DNA from 2 places in the Pseudomonas sp. ATCC 13867 genome. Region 1 is predicted to be linked to the other one. Evidence: riboswitches for the same ligand, from Rfam matches in the RefSeq annotation. Region 1 holds a riboswitch; the other holds the start of a gene.
The links. Region 1 has a riboswitch for manganese ahead of H681_RS20190 (TMEM165/GDT1 family protein). Riboswitches for the same ligand answer to the same signal wherever they lie in the genome.

Region 1 (11,406 bases):
CAGGCAGAACCAGGCCGCCGTCGCGCAGGCCAGGTAGACGCCGTAGCCCGCCTGCACCAGCAGCGGCGTGTGTGGGTTGATCACCACGGTGAACAGCGAGAGGAAGAACAGCGTGGCCTTGGGGTTCAGACCATTGGTGACGAAGCCGGCGACATAGGCACCGCGCGCAGTACGGGCGACCGGCGCGACGAGGGTTTCAGCCGCCGCCGGACCGGCCGGACGCGCCCGCAGCGCCTTGATGCCGATGTACAGCAGGTAGGCCGCCGCCAGCCATTTCAGCGCGTTGAACAACACGATGGACTGCGACACGATCAGGCCGATGCCCAGCAGCGAATAGGTGACGTGCAGGAAGATCGCGCTGCCCACCCCCAGCGCCGTCCAGGTACCGGCGCGCCGGCCGTGGGTCACGCTCTCGCGCACCACCACGGCGAAATCCGGGCCGGGGCTGGCCACCGCCAGCAGGTGGATCAATGCCACGGTGAGAAATTCCGTCCAGTACATCGCGCCTCCGCAGCCTTTTCGAAAAACAGTTAGGCTGATCACCTTACGCCAGACCGATTTCCCGCAACAGCCCGACATTCCGCAAAGGTACAACCCCCATGAACAGCGCTCGCGCCGTCTTCCTCGATCACGCCTCCCTCGACCTCGGCGACCTCGACCTCGCGCCGCTGCGCGCCCGGTTCGGCGAACTGGTCCTGCACGGGCGCAGCGACACGCAGCAGGTGGCCGAGCGCCTGCAGGGCGCGCAGGTGGCGATCAGCAACAAGGTACGCATCGGCACCGAGGTATTCGAGCAGTGCCCGGACCTCGAGCTGATCCTGGTGGCCGCCACCGGCACCAACAACGTCGACCTCGAAGCCGCGCGGCGCCACGGCGTGACGGTGAGCAACTGCCAGGGTTACGGCACCCCGTCGGTGGCCCAGCACACCCTGATGCTGCTGCTCGCCCTGGCCACCCGCCTGCCGGACTACCAGGCGGCGATCCGCGAGGGTCGCTGGCAGAAGGCGCCACAGTTCTGCCTGCTGGACTTCCCCATCGTCGAGCTGGAAGGCAAGACCCTCGGCCTGCTCGGCCACGGCGAACTGGGCGGCGCGGTGGCGAAGCTGGCCGAAGCCTTCGGCATGCGCGTGCTGCTCGGCGCGCTGCCCGGCCGACCGCCGCGAGCCGACCGCCTGGCGCTGGACGAGCTGCTGCCGCAGGTCGACGCCCTGACCTTGCACTGCCCGCTGACCGAGGCCACGCGCCACCTGATCGGCCAGCGCGAGCTGGACCTGATGAAACCCACGGCCTTCCTGATCAACACCGCCCGTGGCGGGCTGGTGAACGAGCAGGCGCTGGCCGACACCCTGCGCCGCGGCCACCTGGGCGGCGCCGCCTTCGATGTGCTCAGCGTCGAGCCACCGAAGGACGGCAACCCGCTGCTGGCCGGCGACCTCCCGCGTTTCATCCTCACCCCGCACAGCGCCTGGGGCAGCCGCGAGGCACGGCAGCGCATCGTCGGCCAGTTGAGCGAGAACGCCGCCGGCTTCTTCGCCGGCCAGCCGCGCCGGGTGGTGGCGCCATGAGCCTGCATCTGGTCTGCGGCGACGGCGCCGCCGAAGCACTGCGCCGCGCGGTGGAAGCCGGCGTGCTGGTGGAGAAGAAAATCCGCGTGATGCCGGACGACCTGGCCGTCGGCCCGCTGGGCGACGTGGACACGCCACCCTGCCAGCAACGCGCGGCGTTCTGGCACGAGTTGGGTGGCGAGGTCCTGCGCGAACGGGAAATCGCCATCGAGCTGGCCAGCGACGTCAACTGGCTGCGCAGCCCCGACGCCAGCTCCGTCACCCTCTGGCACGGCGACAGCGCCAGCGAACAACTGCTGCTGCGCCGCGTCTGCGCGCTACTGCCGGAACGCGTCTCCCTGCGCAGCGTTGGCGCCGGCAGCGGCCAGTGCCGCTGCGAGGACCGCCACGCCATCGCCATGCTCAAACCCGAGGAACTGGCCAACGCCCTGGCCGCCAGCCACGAACTGGACGCCGCCGAGCGCCAGCGCCTGGGCGAAGACTGGCGGCGCGCCCTGGCCGAGAACGCCGAACTGCGCCTGTGGCTGGACGGCCAGTTGAGCGGCGCCGGCTACACGCACATCGACCATGTCCTGCTGGACAGCGCCAGCGAATCCTGGCGCCCGGCGCAATCGCTGATCGGCCCGACGATGGCCTATGTCGACGGCCTGTTCGTCACCGACCTGCTGGCCGCCTGGCGCCTGCGCGAACAGGTCGCGGCGGGCGCCCTGGAACTGCGTGGCGACGACCTCTGGAACAACGCCGAGGTGCGGCTCGCCTAGGCTCGGCCACTGGAGCCCTGCTAAACTCGCGCCCTTTTTTCGAGGAGGCCGCATGTCCAACGCCCCCACCAGCGAAGTGCTGCTGCGCCAGATCGAGCGCTTCCAGGGCCGCGTCCTGCTCGCCGGCCTGCCCGCCGACGCCCTGCTCGGCGACCTGCCACAGGCCCAGGGCTGGAGCTGGCACGCAGGCGACGCCCGGCAGCTCGAAGCCCGCTATCCGGGCCGCTGCCATTTCGGCGTGACGCCGCCGGAAGGCGCGTTCGAGGCCGCCGTGCTGTTCCTGCCCAAATCCCGCGAACTCACCGATTACCTGTTCGCCGCCCTGGCCCACTGCGTGCCGGACGGCGAGCTGTACCTGGTCGGCGAGAAACGCGCCGGCGTCGAGCGCGCCAGCAAGCAGCTCGCCGTCTTCGGCCGCGCCAGCAAGCTCGACAGCGCCCGCCACAGCCAGCTGTGGCATGCCCACATCGACGGCGCCCCCGGCGCGCCCGACCTGCACACCCTGGCGCAACGCTACGAACTGCCGCTGGCCGACGGCCCGCTGCAGGTGGTCACCCTGCCCGGCGTGTTCAGCCACGGCCGCCTGGATCGCGGCAGCGCCCTGCTGCTGGAACAACTGGACGGCCTGCCCACCGGCCAGGTGCTGGACTTCGGCTGCGGCGCCGGCGTCATCGGCGCCATCCTCAAGCGGCGCTACCCGGCCAGCCAACTGGCCCTGCTGGACGTCGACGCCTTCGCCCTCGAAAGCAGCCGCCTGACCCTGGCCGCCAATGGCCTGGACGGCGAGGTGATCGCCGGCGACGGTATCGACGCGGCCCCTGCCGGGCTTGCCGCGATCGTCAGCAACCCGCCCTTCCACCAGGGCGTGCATACCAGCTACGCCGCCACCGAACACCTGCTGCGCCAGTCCGAACGCCATCTGGCGCTCGGCGGCGAATTACGTCTGGTGGCCAACAGCTTCCTGAAATACCCACCGCTGATCGAGCAGCACCTCGGTCCCTGTCAGATCCTGGCTGAGGCCGACGGCTTCCGCATTTACAGCGCCCGGCGGCGCTGATCGAAGGCTCGCACTACACTGCACCGAGCCAATGGAACGGTGCGCCGCCGCACGCCCAGACTATCGAGGACACCTGTGAATCGAAGAATCAAAGACGATGTCGAACTGACGTTCGCCATGGGGCCGAAAGAGAAGCCGCATCACCTCAAGCGCTCCCTCAAGCCCCGACACCTGAATATGATCGCCATCGGCGGCTCCATCGGTACCGGCCTGTTCGTTGCTTCCGGCAGCACCATTGCCACCGCGGGCCCCGGCGGCGCCCTGATGGCCTACGCGCTGATCGGCCTGATGGTGTTCTTCCTCATGACCAGCCTGGGCGAGCTGGCGGCGTACATTCCCGATTCCGGCTCGTTCTGCACCTATGGCAGCCGCTTCATCGACGATGGCTTCGGCTTCGCGATGGGCTGGAACTACTGGTACAACTGGGCGGTGACCATCGCCGCGGAACTGGTGGCCGCGCAGCTGGTGATGAAATTCTGGTTCCCCGACGTGCCCGGTATCTACTGGAGCGTGGTGTTCCTGGGCGTCATGTTCATGCTGAATTTCTTCTCGGTGAAAGGCTTCGGCGAGAGCGAGTTCTGGTTCGCGCTGATCAAGGTGGTGGCCGTGGTGATCTTCATCGGCATTGGCCTGGCAAGCATCATCGGCATCATGCACGGCATCGACAGCCCCGGATTCAGCAACTTCACCACCGGTGACGCGCCCTTCGCCGGCGGCCTGCAGGCAATGATCGGGGTGGCGATGATCGCCGGCTTCTCCTTCCAGGGCACCGAGCTGATCGGCGTCGCCGCGGGCGAGTCGGAGAACCCGCAGAAATCCATTCCCATCGCCATCCGCCAGGTGTTCTGGCGAATCCTGATGTTCTACATCCTGTCGATCTTCGTGATCGGCATGCTGATCCCCTACACCGATCCGAACCTGCTCAAGACCGACAGCAGCGACATCAGCACCTCGCCCTTCACCCTGCTGTTCGAGCGCGCGGGCCTGGCCGCCGCGGCGGGCGTGATGAACGCGGTAATCCTCTCGGCGATCCTCTCGGCCGGCAACTCGGGCATGTACGCCTCGACCCGGATGCTCTACACCATGGCCCTGCACGGCAAGGCGCCACGGGTATTCAACCAGGTGTCCGTCAGCGGGGTGCCGCGCTACGCGTTGCTGGCCACCACCTTCGTCGGCGCGCTGTGCTTCCTCACCAGCTTCATCGGCGACAAGACCGTCTACACCTGGCTGCTCAACGCCTCGGGCATGTGCGGCTTCATCGTCTGGCTGGGCATCGCCGTGTCGCACTACCGCTTCCGCAAGGCCTTCGTCCTGCAGGGCGGCGACTTGAACAGCCTGCCCTACCGCGCCAAATGGTTCCCCTTCGGTCCGCTGTTCGCCTTCACCCTCTGCCTGATCATCACCCTGGGACAGAACTACCAGGCGTTCGTCGGCGAGCACGTGGACTGGGCCGGGCTGGTCGCCACCTACATCACCATCCCGCTGTTCCTCACGATCTGGCTGGGCTACCGCTTCAAGAACGGCACGCGTTTCATCCGCTACGAAGACATGGATATCCGCTCCAGCCGCGAATGATCCGACATGCCGGCTTGCCCAAGTCCCAGGACTTGGGCAGAATGCGCCCCGTCCTAGGGGAGTAGTCTCCCGCGAGCGCCCAGCTCGCCCGGTACGCGTCAACACACTTGGTCCGCAGATCATGGCGCGTGCGACCCAAGCCTGCATCGTTCAGGCCCGGGTTTGACAAGACCTATGACACGAGCAACCTGACCCGGGGCGGGCAGGTGGCGCGTGTCATGGTGCTGAGTCGACCCGCCCCCTTAGGAAGCCTGATGGAATCCCTCTTCGTCCCAACCCTGATCGTTGCCCTCGCGGAAATCGGCGACAAGACGCAACTGCTCGCGCTCGTCCTCGCCGCGCGTTTCCGCAAGCCCTGGCCGATCATCGCCGGGATCATCGCCGCCACCCTGGCCAACCACTTCGCCGCCGGCGCCATCGGCAGCTGGGTTGCCAGCTTCTTCTCGGAAACCACGCTGAGCTGGGTGCTGGCCGTGTCCTTCCTGGCGGTCGCCGCCTGGACCCTGATCCCGGACAAACTGGATGACGACGAAGAGGGCGCGCTGAAGAAATTCGGTCCGTTCCTCACCACCCTGATCGCCTTCTTCCTTGCCGAGATGGGCGACAAGACCCAGGTCGCCACCGTGATGCTGGCCGCGCAGTACCCGCACTTCTGGCTGGTGGTCATCGGCACCACGCTGGGCATGCTGATCGCCAACGTGCCGGTGGTACTGGCCGGCAACTTCGCCGCCGAACGCCTGCCGCTGAACCTGATCCGCCGCCTGGCCGCCGCCGCCTTCGCCGTCCTCGGCCTGGCCGCCGTGTGGCATGCGCTGAAGCTTGGCGGAGTGTTCTAACCCGAGCCCCCGCTGGGATCTGGCGCGCCGGCCAATGCCCGTGCACGGCATCCGGGACACAGTGGTGCGCCATCGTCCCAGCACCCAGGAAGCGCCATGTCGGAGAAGGATCTCAAGAAGCTCGCCCGCCAGCACATCGACCTCACGTGGAACAAGGGTCACCTGGCGCTGGCCGAGCAGTTGCACAGTCCGGACTTCATCTACAAGAGCGCCTTCACCGCGCAGCCGCTGAACAACGCCGGCTACCGCCGGCTGGTGGAGGAGATCCGCTCGGCCATGCCGGACCTGGAAGTGGTGGTGGAGGAATGCATCCGCGAAGGCAGCAAGGTATTCACCTGGAGCACTTTGCTGGGCAGCATCTCCCGCCCCGCCTTCGGTTATCCGGCCAGCGAGAAGATCCTCAGCCTGTCGGCGATGGGCTTCTGGGTATTCAGCAGTACCGGGGAAATCCTCGAGCTGTGCACCATGTTCGACATGGAGAGCTTCCGCGCGCAGATGGGGCTGCAGAACCGTCCCTTTGCCGAGAAGGCACTGCCCTGACATGAAAACGCCCGGCATTTGCCGGGCTTTTGCATTTGCGCTGTCGTAGGGAGCGAGCTTGCTCGCGAACAGAGGCCGCTCGGTGCCGTGCGGTTCGCGAGCAAGCTCGCTCCTACGGGGCGTTACAGATAGTCGTTGGCATGGAACCAGGCGATCGCCCGTTCCAGCGTGTCCTCCAGCGGTACCTGGGCCTCGAAGCGCAGTTCTTCGCGCGCCTTGCGCCCATCGAGGAACTGCCCGCCGGCCATTACCTCGATCGCCGTATCATCCAGCAGCGGCATCTTGCCGGTCAGTCGGTAACGCCAGCGCCCGAGGGTCGCCAGGGCCCGTGCCCGGTGCAACGGCATCGGCGTGGGTGCCGGCTTGCCGAGCAGGCGGGCGACGGTGGCAGTCAGCTCGCCCATCTCGATGTTGTGCCCGGTGAGCAGGTAACGCTCGCCAACCCGGCCGTGCTCCAGCGCCAGCAGCAGGCCACGACCGGCCTCGGCGGCGTCGATGACGTTGCGCCGGCCCGGCACGTAGTGAAGCATCTCGTCATGTCCGATGGCGGTGATCAGGCGCCCGGTGGTGGGGCCGATGTCGAGTTCGCCCAACACCATGCCGGGAATCCCGATCACCACGGGCAAGCCGCCACGCGCCTGCTCGCGGGCCTGCTCGTCGAGCGCCCACTTGCACATCACGTAGGCGCTCTTGCCGGTGGGCAGTCCTTCGTAGAACAGCCCCTCGTGCCCCGGCAGCCCCTGCGGGTGAGGCGGCATGGCGAAGGCCGAACCGACGTAGAGGATGCGCGGCACCTTCGCCTGCAGGCAGGCCGCGTAGAAATGATTGGTCTGGTCCAGGGCGCTGGCCACTTCCTCCTGCCAGCGACGCGGCCGCACCGGGTAGTAGCCGGCGCTGAAGATCACTGCGTCCAGGCCACTCAGCGCGCGGGCCATGCCCTGGTGATCGAAGAGTTCGGCCACCCGGTACTCCGGCTCGAGATAAGCCAGGCGCTGGATCTGTGACGACGGCCGGTGGATCAGCACCAGCTGGTGTCCCGCGGCCTTGATGGCCCGGGCGGCATGATGGCCCAGGAGCCCTGTGGCTCCGAGTACAGCAATTTTCACGGGCGCTCCCTGTTCACGTTGCACAGCGGCGCTACCACGCGCCGCGCCTGGCGGGCCACTCAGCGGCCTTTGGCTTGCTCGTACAGTGGCATCACCTTCGGAATGGCTGCCTGCAGGTTGGCCATCCGGGTGCTGTCGGCCGGGTGGGTACTGAGGATTTCCGGCGGCGCGTCGCCACCGGCCGCCTGCCCCATCTTCTGCCACAGCGTCATTGCGGCGTTGGGGTTATAGCCGGCGCGAGCGGCCAGTTCCAGGCCGATCAGGTCGGCTTCGTTCTCGTTCTGCCGGCTGTTGGGCAGGGTCAGGCTGTATTCGACGACCTGGTGGGCCAGGTCGACGCTGCCCTGGCCCAGGCCCAGCAAGGCACCGCCGATACCCAGGCCCATCTGCTCGGCATAGGCGCGGGACATGGCCTCGCGGCCATGCTCGCGCAGGGCGTGGGCGATCTCGTGGCCCATCACCGCGGCGAGCTCGTCATCGGTCAGCTTCAGCTTATCGATCAGCCCGGTGTAGACGATGATCTTGCCACCGGGGCCGCAGTTGGCGTTGAGCTCGTCACTCTTGATCACGTTGACTTCCCACTGCCAGGACGGCGCATCCGGCCGGAAGGCCCCGGTCTGCGGAATCAGTCGGCTGGCGATGGCCTTCACGCGCTTGGCATCGCTGCTGCTGGCGTCCAGCTTGCCGGCCTTCGACGCTTCGCCGAGGGTCTGCTGGTAGGACTGGGCGTACATCTGGTCAACCTGCGCGCTGGACAGCATGCTGAACATATTCTGCTTGCGATCGACGCCGACGACGCCGCCGCTGGTGGTGTTCACCTGCTGGCAAGCGCTCAGCAGCAGGGCCGCGGCCAGGCCGGCGACACGGAAAAGACTGGGCATGCTGTTCTCCTGAAACCGTGCAATCTCCCAAGGACAGCGCGCATGGTAGGCCGGCCCCCGGTGGCCGGCAACCACCCTGCAACAGGCGGTGCATACCCGCGTTACAACCCATTACAACGCCCGGCTAAGGAATCCGCCCGGTCCTGCCGATAAGAAGGGACACGCAGGCTCTGGAGCACTCGGGTACCCGTATGAAATTCAAGTCGATCCAGTTTTCCGTGGTGGCGCTGGCCGGAGCCAGTGTCCTGGCGGTGGTCGCGGCCCTGGTGCTGTACGCGCTGTTCGCCGGGGCCCGGACCCAGACCCTGGTGCAGGAGCGCACCCAGGCGCTGCTCGAACAGGTGATCAACGAACGCCTGGAGGCCCTGGCGCGCGGCCAGGTCAGCCAGATCCAGCGCGAACTGGAGTACCCGCTGACCGTCGCCAAGGGCCTGGCCAACACCAACGCCCTGATGGGCAAGGTCGACGCCAGCGGCGCCCCGGCGCTGGGCATCGGCCGCGCGGAGATGTCCGGCCTGCTGCGCCAGACCGTGGAGCAGAATCCCAAGCTGCTCGACGCCTTCGCCGGCTGGGAGCCCGATGCCTTCGCCGGCAACGACAGCGAGCATGCCGGCCAGCCGGGCTACGACGCCAGCGGCCGCTTCATGCCCTGGTGGTACCGCAAGAGCGACGGCAGCCTGACCGTCGAGGCGATGGGCGACACCCTGGAAAGCCAGAAGATGCAGCCCACCGGCGTCCGCGAGGGCGAGTACTACCTGTGCCCGAAGGAGAAGCGCCAGCCCTGCATCATCGATCCGGCCCCCTACGAAATGGGCGGCAGGATGGTGCTGATGTCATCCTTCAACGCACCGATCCTGGTCGATGGCCAGTTCAAGGGGGCGGTGGGCGTCGACCTGTCGCTGGACTTCATCCAGACCCTGCTCAAGAACGCCGACAGCCACCTCTACGACGGCGCCGGGGAGATGGCACTGATTTCCAGCAACGGACGCCTGGTCGCCTACACCCGGGACGCCGGCAAGCTCGGCGAACCGGCCAGCAGCGTGCTGGACGCCGATGTCCTCGCCCAGTTGTCCAGGCTCCCCCTGGACCAACCGCTGTCGCGGCTCGATGCGCAACACGGCCAGATTGAACTCTTCCTGCCGTTCACCATCGCCGATACCGGCGCGCGCTGGACGCTGGTCATGCAACTGCCGCAGGAGGCCGTGCTGGGCGATCTGAACACGCTGCAGGCGGACCTGAAGTCCCAGCGCGACGGCGACACCCTCGGCATGACCCTGGTGGGTCTGCTGATCGCCGCCATCGGCCTGGCGGTGATCTGGCTGGTCGGCCACGGCATTGCCCGCCCGCTGCGCCAACTGGTCGGCATGCTCGACGACATCGCCCAGGGCGAAGGCGACCTGACCTGCCGCCTGTCCAGCGACCGCGCCGACGAGCTGGGCTCCATCGCCCAGGGCTTCAACACTTTCCTCGGCAAGCTGCAGGGCATGATCGGCCAGGTGGTGTCCTCGGTGCAGCGCGTCAGCGATTCCTCCGAGCACACCGCCGACATCGCCATCCGCACCAACCAGGGTGTGCAGCAACAACTGGCGGAAATCGAACTGGTGGCCACCGCCGTCCACGAAATGACCGCCACCGCCCAGGACGTGGCGCGCAACGCCACCCATGCGGCGGAAGCGGCCCACCACGCCGACCAGGCCGCGCATCACGGCAAACGCATCGTCGAGAGCAGCTCGACGGCGATCCAGGCGCTGGCCAGCGAGATCGGCCGCGCGGTGGGCGTGGTCCAGACCCTGGCCCGCGACAGCGAGAACATCAATGCGATCCTGGTAGCCATCCGCGGCATCGCCGAGCAGACCAACCTGCTGGCGCTCAACGCCGCCATCGAAGCGGCCCGCGCCGGCGAACAGGGACGCGGCTTCGCGGTGGTCGCCGACGAGGTGCGCAACCTGGCGCAGAAGACCCAGCAGGCCACCGAGGAAATCCAGTCGATGATCCAGCAGTTGCAGCATGGCACCCGTGAAGTGGTGCAGGTGATGCAGCAGAGCCAGGAGAAGACCGACGACAGCGTGCGCCACGCCAGCGAGGCGGCCCAGGCGCTGGAGTCGATCACCCAGGCGGTGTCGGTGATCAACGACATGAACACCCAGATCGCCAGCGCCGCCGAGGAACAGAGCGCGGTGGCCGAGGACATCAACCGCAACGTCAGCAACATCGGCATGGTCGCCAACCAGGTGGCCGGCGGCGCCGACGAGGCCTCCCAGGCCAGCGCCGAACTGACCAAGCTGGCCGAGCAGCAGCGCCGGTTGGTGAATCAGTTCAAGGTATAAAACGAACGGCACAGGAGCCCTGTAGGAGCGAGCTTGCTCGCGAACCGCCCCGCTGCGGAACCTCCGCTCACCCCAACCCTCTCACTCAGGGAGAGGGGCCGTCCGTGCCGGCGGACGCCAAGGTCTCATCCTGCACCTGCTCCTCTGGGTGCGGAAAACCTCAGACACCGCGCATCAAGCGGGCGTCAGGCACTCCGGCCCGTTGCAGGCCGGGTCGTTGACGAAGTGCGCCAGCGCCTGCTCGCGCAGCCGCGCCTGGGGTAATTGCAGCAACTCCCGCAGCCGCGCAGCGTCGGTCTCGTTCGACAGCCACTGGGCCTGCTCCGCCGCATCGAGGATCAGCGGCCGGCGCATGTCCCCGGCCGCCTGGGTCAGCATCGCCACGCTGTAGTAGGTGTGGCCTTCCACCGGGTACGCCTCCCACACTCCCGCGAAGCAGATCAACCCGCCACCGGAGATCCAGTGCGGCCGCTTGCGCACGCCGCGCCACTCGTAGAAGCCGTTGGCCGGCAGCAGGCAGCGGCGCTGGGCGAAAGCATCGCGGAACATCGGCTGCTCGGCGATGGTTTCGGCGCGGGCATGGGCCGGAGTCCGCGACAGGTCCTTCAGCCAGGCCGGCGTCAGGCCCCAGCGCGCCAGGTCGGCGCGACGCGCACCGCCTTCCTCGCGCAGCATCAGCACGCGGGCGCCGGGGGCAAGATTCCACTGTGGCTGCAGGTCGGCCGGGAAGCCGGCGCTCTCGGCCAGCTCGCGGTTCC
Region 2 (11,406 bases), 240 kb from region 1:
GGTGCTGACCCAGACCGCCAAGGATATCGGCGAAACCACCATCCTGGCCCGTGCCGGCGGTGCGCCGACCCTCGCCGTGGGTATCGCGCACATCCTTCACCAGGTGCTGCCGGGTGAGAATACGATGGCCTTCTGGTATCACTTCGCGATCCTCTTCGAGGCGCTGTTCATCCTCACCGCGGTGGACGCCGGTACCCGTGCCGGTCGCTTCATGCTGCAGGACCTGCTGGGCAACTTCGTCCCGGCACTGAGGAAGACCGACTCCTGGGGCGCCAACATCGTCGGCACCGGCGGTTGTGTCGCGCTGTGGGGCTGGCTGCTGTACCAGGGCGTGGTCGATCCGCTGGGTGGGATCAACACGCTGTGGCCGCTGTTCGGCATCTCCAACCAGATGCTCGCCGGTATCGCGCTGATGCTCGCCACCGTCGTGCTGATCAAGATGAAGCGTCAGCAGTACGTCTGGGTGACCGCGCTGCCGGCCGCCTGGCTGCTGATCTGCACCACCGCGGCGGGGCTGATCAAGGTCTTCGACAGCAACCCGGCCGTGGGCTTCGTCGCCCTGGGCAAGAAGTACAGCGCCGCGCTCGATGCCGGGCAAGTGCTGGCGCCGGCCAAGGATATCGGCCAGGTGCAGGCGGTGATGATGAACGCCTACATCAACGCCGGTCTCACCGTGCTGTTCCTGCTGGTGGTGTTCAGCGTGCTGGTGTACTCGATCAAGGTGGGCGCCAGCGCCTGGAGCAAGAAGGAGCGCACCGACAAGGAGGCGCCGTTCCAGCCGATCCCGGACGCCTGACGGAGGTAGATCATGTTCAACGACCTCAGCCGCATGGGTAAGTATCTCGGGCAGGCCGCACGCATGCTGGTCGGCATGCCCGATTACGACACCTACGTTCAGCATATGCAGAACAAGCACCCGGACAAGACTCCGATGACCTACGAGGAGTTCTTCCGCGAGCGCCAGGAGGCTCGCTACGGTGGTGGCAAGGGGAGGCCGATCCGCTGCTGCTGATGCGATGAAACTGGCTGCGTGGCCGATGCTGCGTTGCCAGTGGCCGGAAAAATGCTCATCTACTGAAGTAGACTCCGCTTTTTCCGGCCACTGGCGCCTTGCCTCGCCTGCCTCGCCGACGTTTCATAAGTAGAGATGCGGGCCGCGAGCGATCGCGGTCCGTTTTCATTTCTGCCTGTTTTCTTTTCTGATTGCCTGGATGTTCCCATGACCGATTCCGCAAGCGCGCCGCAGATTCCGGTGACCGTCCTCACCGGCTTCCTCGGGGCCGGCAAGACCACCCTGCTCAAGCACATCCTCAAGGCCGAGCACGGTCTGAAGATCGCCGTGATCGAGAACGAGTTCAGCGAGACGCCGATCGACGCTCAATTGCTCGGCGACGACGCGGTTCAGGTGACGACGCTGTCCAACGGCTGCGTCTGCTGCACCATCAATAGCGACCTGGAGCGCACGCTCTACGTCCTGCTGGAGCGCCGCGACAATGGCGAGCTGGACTTCGACCGCGTGGTGATCGAGTGCACCGGCCTGGCCGATCCGGCCCCGGTGGCGCAGACCTTCTTCGTCGACGAGACCCTGCGCGAGCGCTACCTGCTCGACGGCATCATCACCCTGGTGGACGCCGCCAACGCCGAGCGCCACCTGCAGGAAGCCATCGCCCAGGCCCAGGTCGGCTTCGGCGACCGCATCCTGGTAAGCAAGAGCGACCTGGTGTCGCCTGCACAATACGAGGCGCTGGTCGAGCGCCTGCAGCGCATCAACCGCCGCGCCGAAATCCACGCCGTGAAGCACGGCGCCATCGAGCTGGAACGCCTGCTCGACGTGCGCGGCTTCAACCTCAACGCCGACCTCGGCCTGCGCCCGCTGCTGCGCCCCGTGCGCCCGGCGGCGGACACCACCGACCGCATCACCACCCTGGTGCTGCGCAGCGACAACCCCCTGGATATCGAACGCCTCAGCGAATTCATGGACGACCTGCTGCAATGGCACGGCAATTCGCTGCTGCGCTACAAGGGCGTGCTGAATATCGCCGACGAGGCGCGTCGCCTGGTGTTCCAGGGCGTGCTGCGGCTCTATGGCTTCGATTGGGACTCCGAGTGGAAGGGCGACGAGAAGCGCGAGAGCGTGATCGTCTTCATCGGTGACAACCTGCCGGAAGAGCAGATTCGACAGGGCTTCGAAGCCATCGCGGGCGAGCCTGCCGCCTGACCGAAACGCCCGGCCAGCGCCGGGCGTTTTTCTCTGCCGCTCTTTGTAGGAGCGAGCTTGCTCGCGAACAGTTGCTCCCGGCTAACGCCATAGTGCAATCACGCACCGACCGGTCCTCTTTCGCTGAGGCGTGGGGATGGGATTCGGTATCAACGGGGCGCCTCGGTTCGCGAGCAAGCTCGCTCCTACAGTAAATCTCAGCCGCCGATCAGGTGCTTGAGCGGGTGGTAATCCGCCTTCAGGTTCCCCGCCGCCCTGAGGATGGCCTGCTCGATGGCGTTGAGGTGCATGCAGGTCAGCTCGATGGCCGCCGCCTGGTTGCCCGCCTCGATGAACTCGATCAACCGCAGGTGCTCGTTGCCCCGGCAGGTTTCGTGGTGCTCGTCGTCCAGGGTGGTGGCGTAGAGCGAGGCGCGCTCGATCAGCTTGCGGAAGAAGTCCAGCAGCACCGGATTGTGCAGCGCCGCCGCGAGCTTGAGGTGAAACTCCCCGAGCAGGTGGACGAACTGCGCATGGTCGCGGCCGTGGGCCGCATCCTCCAGCGCCACGTGGTCGCGCAGGTCCTGGAAGATCGCGCTGTCGGCTCGGCGGCACAGTTCGCTGACGATGCCGATCTCGATCAGCCGCCGCGTTTCGAACAGCGAACGGATCTCCTCGTCGCTGGGGAGCGACACCCAGGCACCCTTGTTGAGCGCGCTGGAGACCAGCCCGTCCGCTTCCAGATGTTTCAGCGCCGCGCGCACCGAAGTGCGGCTGACCTTGAACAATTCCGCCAGCGCCGCCTCGCCCAGCTTCATGCCGGGGCGCAGGGTGCGCTTGCTGATGGCCTCGTAAACCCCTTGGTAGACGCGTTCCACCGTGGACTCGGGGTGTTTCTCCGTCATGACCGACTCCGCCTCTTGCTTGACCCAGGAAAGGATGCCGCAAACCGTCCGTGCAAAACCTGTTGCGGAAGAAAAATAAACTCGTTGGTCGATGTCCGTCGGGTCAGCAAACGCTCCACCGACGCGCCCCGCCTCAACGAGGTCTCCACCTTGCTGGGGACGTCGGGTTGCGGCAAGACCGCGCTGCTGCGCAGCAGCGCCGGCGTCGAGAACGTCACCTCCGGCGACATCCTCATCGGCGGCGAGCAGGTCAACGACCTGCCGTCATATCGCCGCCGCATCAGCAGCGTGTTCCAGAGCTGCGCGCTGTCCCCGTACATGTCGGTGAGCAGTGCCATCGCCTATCCCAACGGCATCTGGTCCAGGCTCTAGGGCTGACGAGCCGCTTTCGCTTTTCTTCGGAGCGAGCTTGCTCGCGAACGGATTCTGCTCCGCCACCGGAGTCATGCAGCTCGCGAGCAAGCTCCTGCAACAAGATGCGCATTGGCACATCGATGGAGCACGAAAAACGCCCGGCAACTCATTGCCGCACTCCCTTTCACGCCGCCATGTCGGAAGTTTCTGCCTGCACCTGGTGGAGGCGCCGCATTGGAACCACTTCCCCTATTCGTCAGCCTTGTTCGTTTCCTCGGGACGAGAAGGCAACCATGTCGAACGGGTTGAGCAGTGAGGTGCGCTGGCACGAACAGAAGGTCACGACGCAGATGCGCGCCGAGGTCATGCAGCAGCGCGGAGCATGCATCTGGTTCACGGGCCTGTCGGGAGCCGGCAAGTCGACGCTTGCCAATGCGCTGGACGTGGCGCTGTATGCGGCCGGCAGGAAGACTTATCTGCTCGATGGCGACAACGTGCGCCACGGGCTCTGCCGTGATCTGGGCATGGCAGAGGCGGACCGGGCGGAAAATATCCGGCGCGCAGGCGAAGTGGCGAAACTCATGGTGGACGCCGGCCTGATCGTGCTCTGCGCCTTCATCTCGCCGTACCGGCGCGACCGCGAGCGACTGCGGGCGCAGTTCCAGCCGGGGCAGTTCGTCGAAGTCCATGTTTCCACGCCACTCGATCTCTGCGAGCAGCGTGATCCCAAGGGGCTGTACAGCAAGGCGCGACAGGGGCTGATCAGCGATTTCACCGGCATCGATTCCCCCTATGAAGTGCCGCCTGCGCCGGAGTTCGTCGTTGATACCAGCCTGGAGCCGCTGGACCTGTCCATTCGACGATTGCTCGGCGCCTGCGCGTACTGAGGCGCCCGTTGGCGCACGCTGGAGCGTAATGCGCAGGAGCGCGAGCAGGCGTCGGCGGAAAGGAACATCGAACGACCACTGAACCGTCGCCCAGCCAGAGCCGCCTGAAGCTGCCAAACGCCGCGTAAACGGCTAGGCTAGGGCGGTTCCCTCATCGACGGATACCGCCATGAGCCAGTCGCTCGACACCCTCTCCGATTTCGAACCCCTGAGTGCCGTGGATGCCCGCGTTCTCGGGTGCCTGATCGAAAAGCAGCTCACCACCCCCGAAGCCTACCCGCTGACCCTTAACGCCCTGGTTACCGCGTGCAACCAGAAGACCAGCCGCGACCCGGTGATGAACCTCACCCCCGGCCAGGTCGGCCAGTCCCTGCGCCATCTGGAAGGGCGCGAGATGACCCGCCTGGTCATGGGCAGCCGCGCCGACCGCTGGGAGCAGCGCTTGGACAAGGCGCTGGAACTGGTCAAGCCGCAGGTCATCCTGCTCGGCCTGCTGTTCCTGCGCGGCCCACAGACTCTCAACGAGCTGCTCACCCGTAGCCAGCGCATGCACGACTTCGACGACACCGAGGAAGTCCGCCACCAGCTCGAACGCCTCGCCGGACGTGGCATGGCCGTGCAACTGGAGCGCCTGAGCGGCCAGCGCGAAGACCGCTACATGCACCTGCTGGGTACCGAGGAAGACCGCGAGGCCGCCATCGCCGCCAGCGGCAGCCGCGCCTCCAGCGAGCGCAGTGACGGCGGCGGGCACGACGAGTCCCGCCTGGTCGAGCTGGAGGCTCGCATCGCCGCCCTGGAGGAGCGTCTTGCCCTGCTGGAACTGGGTGTCTCGCGGGATTGAGTCAGGTCTTTTCCACTGGCCGGTCGACTTTGGTCGGCCAGCCATCCGACTAATCAAGCGTTAACATTCGGCGTCGATAGTCACAGCTTTACCCGCTATACCCGGAGTTCACCATGAGTCGTCGAAAACCCTCCCAGGCCCAGTTGACCGCCGTGCTCAGCCAGCTTTCGGAAATCGACTTCAAATCCGTGAACGAGCTCACCGGGCATCGCGAGAGCAATCTCCTCGCCATTCGCGCACTGTTCCGCCAGGGGCTGATCAAGGGGGTGCTGATCGATGATCCGTTCGGGGCCGAAGACGACGCGGGCCCCTTGCTCCACAGTGCGGAACGGCTGCGCCTGGCCCGGCGCCTGAAGGAGGCCGTTGTCGTTGTGGAGGCTCCGGAGGAGTTGGTGCGCTGGGGAGCCTTGCTGGTCTAGCGCCTGCTTCCCTGTCTGCATACCGTGGCTCGCTCATTTCGCGGAACGGGTCGACTACGTATTGAGTACGGTATTGGCCAAGCCTGTGGCTTCGTCCCTGCCGCAAGCTGGCGCTGTAACGAAAAAGCCCCTGAAGTTCGCTAGGAAAATCAGGGGCTTCTCGTCTTGCGTTTGGTGGAGCCGGGGGGATTTGAACCCCCGTCCGCCAGTTCTCCGCTGTCGGTTCTACATGCTTAGCCATCTCTACTGAGTTAACTCCGCGCCGCCCGAGTGGCAGGGTGCTTGGAGCGAGCTGTATGAGTTTTAGCCGTTACGTCTACAGCGAACTTGGCGGCGATCCTGTTCTATATGACAGACCTAATCGTCGGGTTTACAGGCATCCCCTAGGGTCTGCTAGCGGCACTTAGGCTGCTAGGGCGTAGTTGTCGTCGTTGGCAACTATAAAGTTGTGGCAGCTGATTTACGAGAACTGTCACCTACTCGGCATGCCCCTCGAGTTTTGTTACCGGCGTCGAATCCTAATCGGCCCCAAAACCTTTGAAGGTCGTGACCATTCTACGGTAAAGCCGCCCCGAGGTCCAACCAGGGCGGTGCAAACCATTGTCAGGTCAGGAATTTCAGTACGGCTTCGGCCACGGCTTCGGAGGAGGCGGGGTTCTGGCCGGTGATCAGTCCCCGGTCGACTTCGACGTGGCTCTGCCAGTCGGGGCCTTTGCTGTAGCGGGCGCCGTTGGCCTTGAGCATGTCCTGGACGAGGAACGGCACCACGTCGGTGAGGCCCACCGCTTCCTCCTCGTTGTTGCTGAAGCCGGTGACATGCCGGCCCTGCACCAGTGGACAGCCGTCCAGGCCGCGCGGATGGCGGAATACGGCGGGGGCGTGGCAGACGGCGGAAACGGGTTTGCCGCTGGAGTGGAAGGCTTCGATCAGCGCCACCGAGGTGCGGTCCTCGGCCAGGTCCCAGAGCGGGCCGTGACCGCCGGGATAGAAGAGGGCGTCGTAGTCGTCGGCCTGTACCTCGCTGAGCTTCACGGTGTTGGCCAGCGCGACCTGCGCATCGCTGTCCTGGCGGAAGCGGCGGGTGGCCGGGGTCTGCGCGTCCTCTGCGTCGCTCTTGGGGTCGAGCGGTGGCTGGCCGCCCTTGGGCGAGGCCAGGGTCAGGGTGGCGCCGGCATCCTTGAACACGTAGTAGGGAGCGGCGAACTCCTCGAGCCAGAAGCCGGTTTTTCTGCCGGTGCTGCCGAGCTGGTCGTGGGAGGTCAGGACTACCAGGATTTTCATGCTCACTCCTTCGGCGTATCTCGATGACAAGGGGCTGCCGCAGCATCGGCAGCCCAGACTGGTCAGTGTAGGCGGTACGCCGCAGGCGTCAGCGTGACAGGGTGATGCCCAGATAGGCGGCGTACAGCACGCCGTTCAGCAGCAGCACCCAGACCGGCAGTCCATCGCGCTGCGCATTGAGACGCAGCCAGAGCGTGGCGCCGAGGGTGATCAGTACGCCGGTGAGCACTTCGATGCGCGGTTGCCAGGGGGTGAGCAGGATGCCGATGGCGGGCAGCAGGGTGCCCTGGAACACCATCGCGCCGCTGATGTTGCCGAAGGCCAGGGTGTCCTTGCCGCGGCGGACCCAGAGGATGCTGTTGATCTTCTCCGGCAACTCGGTGGCAATCGGGATGATCAGCAGCGACAGCAGCAGGGCGGAGAGGCCCAGCAGGTGTGACAGTCCCTCCACTCCGTGGATGAAGCCCTTCGCTCCCAGCACCAGCAAGCCAAGGCCCAGCAGCAATTGCAGCAGGATGGTCGCCAGGTTGGTCGGCAGGCCGAGGCGCGACAGGTACATGTGGTGATCGGCTTCAGTGCCGTGGCCGTTCTCCACCAACTCCTGCGAGGCCCGCAGCGTAAGGGTGATGTAGGCGACATAGGTGAGGACCAGCAGCAGGCTCAGGCCGATGCGGAGGGGCAGGAACTGCGTCGGTACGAACATGGCGATGGCGGCGATGCTGAAGGCGATCAGGAAGAAATTCAGGTCGCGCTGCAGTCCGCTGCGCTCGGGGCGAACGCGGCCGGCCAGCCCGCGCGCTCGCCAGGCGAAGCAGGCCATCAGGCAGGTGGACAGGGTCGACAGCATCAGCGGCGCGCCGAGAATGGCGCCCACGCCGACTTCCTGGTTGAGGTTCACGTTCCGGGTGCCGGCAAACAGGGCCAGCAATGGGATCAGGGTTTCCGGAAGCGCAGTACCGATGGCGGCGAACAGTGAGCCGGTGGCGCCTTCGGAGATGCCCAGGCGTTCGCCGAAGTGTTCCAGCGCGTTGGTGAAGAGTTCGGCGGCGATCAGGATCACCAGCAGCATGCCGAGCAGTTCGAGGATGAAGGTCAGCATGCGCGAGGCTCCAGACGGATGGAGCGGGAGATGAGGCGGTGCGTCACGGTGAAGACTCCCGGCCGGTCCGATACCCATGACCACGCGCTCCCCGGCCGCTCGGAGGCTGCGTGGTCAAAGGTCTTGCCAGGCGGATCGCTGGCGACGCCATAGCCTTGTGGGCCAAGTGTGTTGACGTCGCCCCCGCTCGCATGAGCGGTCGGCTACTCCCCAATGACGATGCGCATTTTAGCCAATCAGGAGCTTAGCTCAACCCGCTGGGTCACCAGGTGTCGATCAGTGGACGCTTCTTGCCCTGGCGCGGAGCCGGGCGTGGCACTGAGGCGAGCCCGCGCAGCAGCCAGCGGCGGGTGTCGGCGGGGTCGATCACGTCGTCGATCTCCAGGTAGCTCGCCATGTTCAGGCCCTTGCCGTTGCGGTAGGCGGCGGCGACCAGCTTGTCGAACAGCGCCTTCCGCTCTTGCGGGTCCTCCAGCGCAGCCAGCTCCTTGGCGTAGCCGAGGCGGATCGCGCCTTCCAGGCCCATTGCGCCGAACTCGCCGCTGGGCCAGGCGACGGTGAACAGCGCAGCGTGGAAGCTGCCGGCAGCCATTGCCTGCGCACCCAGGCCGTAGCCTTTGCGCAGCACCACGGTGAAGAAGGGCACGGTCAGGCTGGCGGCGGTGACGAACATGCGCGAGACGTGGCGTACGGTGCCGGTCTTCTCTGCCTCCGGGCCGACCATGAAGCCGGGGGTGTCGCACAGGGAGATGATCGGCAGGTCGAAGGCGTCGCACAGCTGCATGAAGCGCGCGGCCTTGTCGCCGGCCTCGGCATCGATGGCGCCGCCCAGGTGCATGGGGTTGTTGGCGAGCAGGCCGAAGGGCTTGCCTTCGATGCGCACCAGCGCGGTGATCATGCCGGCGGCGAAGTGCCGGCGCAGTTCCAGCGTCGAGTCGCTGTCGGCCAGTTGTTCGATGACCTGGCGGATGTCGTAGACGCGCAGGCGGTTCTCCGGCACCGCGTGGCGCAGCCGGCGCTGGTCGGCGCATTGCCAGTCGGCGCTGTCGCCCTGGAAGTAGGCGAGGTACTGGCGGGCGATGCGGGTGGCTTCGGCCTCGTCCTCCACCAGCACGTCGATCACGCCGTTGGCGCTCTGCACGTCGCTGGGGCCGACTTCCTCGGGGGCGAACCTGCCCAGGCCGCCGCCCTCGATCATCGCCGGGCCTGCCATGCCCAGGCTGGTATCGCGGGTGGCGATGATCACGTCGCAGCAGCCCAGCAGGGCGGCATTGCCGGCGAAGCAACGGCCGGAGACCACGCCCACCAGCGGCACCAGCCCGGAGAGCCGCGCCAGGCCGACGAAGCTCATGTTGTCGAGCCCGGCCACGCCGACGAAATCGGTGTCGCCCGGCCGCCCGCCGCCCCCTTCCGCGTAGAGCACCAGCGGGATGCGCCATTGCTCGGCCAGGTGCAGCATGCGGTCGGTCTTCTTGTGGTTCATCACGCCCTGGGTGCCGGCGAACACCGTGTAGTCGTAGGCCAGCACCAGGCAGCGGGCCTTCTCGTCGCCGAACTGCGCGGCGTTGATGCTGCCCAGGCCGCTGACCAGGCCGTCGGCAGGACTGCTGGCGATCAGTTCCTCGACGCTGCGGCGACGGCGCTGGGCGGCGATGGCCAGGGCGCCGTACTCGATGAAGCTGCCGTCATCGAGCAGATCGGCGAGGTTCTCGCGGGTGGTGCGCTTGCCGATCCTGTGGCGCTTGGCGACGGCCTCCGGGCGGCGCTCGTCGAGGCCGATGGCATGGCGTTCAAGGACTTCGGCGAGGTCGGCGCGGATGGCGTCGAGGTCGATGGCGGCAGCGCTTTCATGGTCCTGCGCTTCGACATCCGCCGGTTCGACGAACAGCAGCGGGTCGCCCTCGCCGAGGCTGTCGCCGGGCGTGGCGGCGAGACTGTGGACGATGCCACTGGCGCTGGCCTTCACTTCGAACTCCATCTTCATCGCTTCGATCACGGCGATGGTCTGGCCCTGGGCGACCGCGTCGTCGGGGATGACGTTCAGGCTGACCAGCACACCAGCGCTGGGCGTTCCCAGCGCAATGCAACCGGCGGGCGCCTCGCTGGTGCGCTGGATTTCCGGCGCCGCGCCGGCATGTTTGAAGAAACGGTGCGGATGGGCATGTTCCTGCGCGCCGAGCAGCGTGGGCAGGTGTTCTTCGATGTAGCGCGTGGTGACCTGGTTGTCCGCCACTGCCGGCTGGCGCAGCAGGTTGAGCAGCAGCGGGATGTTGCTCGCCACACCCTCCAGGCGGAATTCGCAGAGGGCGCGGTAGGCGCGCTGCACCAGTTGTGGATAACCGCCGTTGCCGTGGACGATCAGCTTGGCCAGCAGCGAGTCGTAGCCGGCGCTGTTGCGGTAGCCGGCGTAGCCGTAGCCGTCCACGCGCAGGCCGGGGCCGCTGGGCGGTTCGTAGGCGCTGAGGGTGCCGCAGGCGAGGTGGGGCGTGCCGTCGCTGGCGAGGTTTTCCAGGTTGATCCGCAGTTGCAGGGCGTGGCCGCGCGGCGCGGGGATCTCCGCCTGGGTCAGGTTCAGTTCGGCGAGGCTGGCGCCAGCGGCGATGCGCAGTTGCGCCTGGACCAGGTCGATGCCGGTCACCGCTTCGGTGACGGTGTGTTCCACCTGCAGGCGTGGGTTGGCTTCCATGAACACGAAGTCACCGCTGTCCTCGTCCAGCAGGAACTCGAAAGTGCCCAGACCGCGATAGTCCACGGCTTCGGCCAGGCGCACGGCGGCGGCGAGGATGGCGCCGCGCAGGCGCGGGTGCAGGTTGGGGCTGGGGGCGATTTCCAGCAGCTTCTGGTTGCGCCGCTGCAGGGTGCAGTCGCGCTCCCAGAGGTGACTGACGCTGCGGCCGTCGCCGATCACCTGCACTTCGATATGGCGGGAGCGCTGGATCAGGCGCTCCACGTAGAGCCGATCATCGCCGAAGGCCGCGCGGGCCTCGGCCTGGCAGCGCGCGTAGGCGTCGGCAATTTCCTCGGGGCTGCGTACTGCGCGCATGCCGCGTCCACCGCCGCCGGCCAGGGCCTTGATCATCATGCCGGACCCGCCGGGCAGTTCGCGGAAGAAGCGCTCGGCGTCCTCCAGCGCAGTGGCGCGGTTGCTGCCCGCGGCCAATGCCACGCCGTGCGCGCTGGCCAGGTCGCGGGCGCGGGCCTTGTCGCCGAAGCACGCGAGCACGTCCGCCGAGGGGCCGACGAAGGTCAGGCCGGCCGCTTCGCAGCGGCGGGCGAAGTCGGCGTTTTCGGAGAGGAAGCCATAGCCCGGATGTATCGCGTCGCAGCCGTGCGCCAGGGCGATCTCGATGATCTGCTGCTGGTCGAGATAGGCGCTGGCGCCACGCCCTTTCAGGGCCGCGGCCTGGTCGACCTGGCGCGTGT

Region 2: another riboswitch for manganese. It lies ahead of H681_RS21310 (sodium:calcium antiporter); the one in region 1 lies ahead of H681_RS20190 (TMEM165/GDT1 family protein).

The regions. Positions count from the first base shown of each region.
Region 1 covers NC_020829.1:4,513,656-4,525,061, forward strand. The annotation lists gene H681_RS20165 (LysE family translocator) at 1-501, opposite strand, end outside; gene H681_RS20170 (2-hydroxyacid dehydrogenase) at 600-1,565, shown strand; gene H681_RS20175 (DUF1835 domain-containing protein) at 1,562-2,326, shown strand; gene H681_RS20180 (class I SAM-dependent methyltransferase) at 2,379-3,383, shown strand; gene H681_RS20185 (amino acid permease) at 3,501-4,958, shown strand; yybP-ykoY riboswitch at 5,003-5,134, shown strand; gene H681_RS20190 (TMEM165/GDT1 family protein) at 5,213-5,794, shown strand; gene H681_RS20195 (ketosteroid isomerase-related protein) at 5,891-6,334, shown strand; gene H681_RS20200 (NAD-dependent epimerase/dehydratase family protein) at 6,457-7,464, opposite strand; gene H681_RS20205 (M48 family metallopeptidase) at 7,500-8,321, opposite strand; gene H681_RS20210 (methyl-accepting chemotaxis protein) at 8,513-10,648, shown strand; gene H681_RS20215 (SOS response-associated peptidase) at 10,823-11,406, opposite strand, start outside.
Region 2 covers NC_020829.1:4,752,543-4,763,948, reverse strand. The annotation lists gene H681_RS21355 (carbon starvation CstA family protein) at 1-796, shown strand, start outside; gene H681_RS21350 (YbdD/YjiX family protein) at 809-1,012, shown strand; gene yjiA (GTPase) at 1,220-2,218, shown strand; gene H681_RS21340 (GntR family transcriptional regulator) at 2,416-3,102, opposite strand; gene H681_RS21335 (ATP-binding cassette domain-containing protein) at 3,187-3,474, shown strand; gene H681_RS26795 (hypothetical protein) at 3,512-3,772, shown strand; gene cysC (adenylyl-sulfate kinase) at 3,750-4,343, shown strand; gene H681_RS21325 (YceH family protein) at 4,513-5,184, shown strand; gene H681_RS21320 (hypothetical protein) at 5,298-5,603, shown strand; RNA gene ssrA (transfer-messenger RNA) at 5,776-6,133, opposite strand; gene H681_RS21315 (type 1 glutamine amidotransferase domain-containing protein) at 6,207-6,884, opposite strand; gene H681_RS21310 (sodium:calcium antiporter) at 6,973-7,983, opposite strand; yybP-ykoY riboswitch at 8,036-8,207, opposite strand; gene H681_RS21305 (acetyl-CoA carboxylase family protein) at 8,246-11,406, opposite strand, start outside.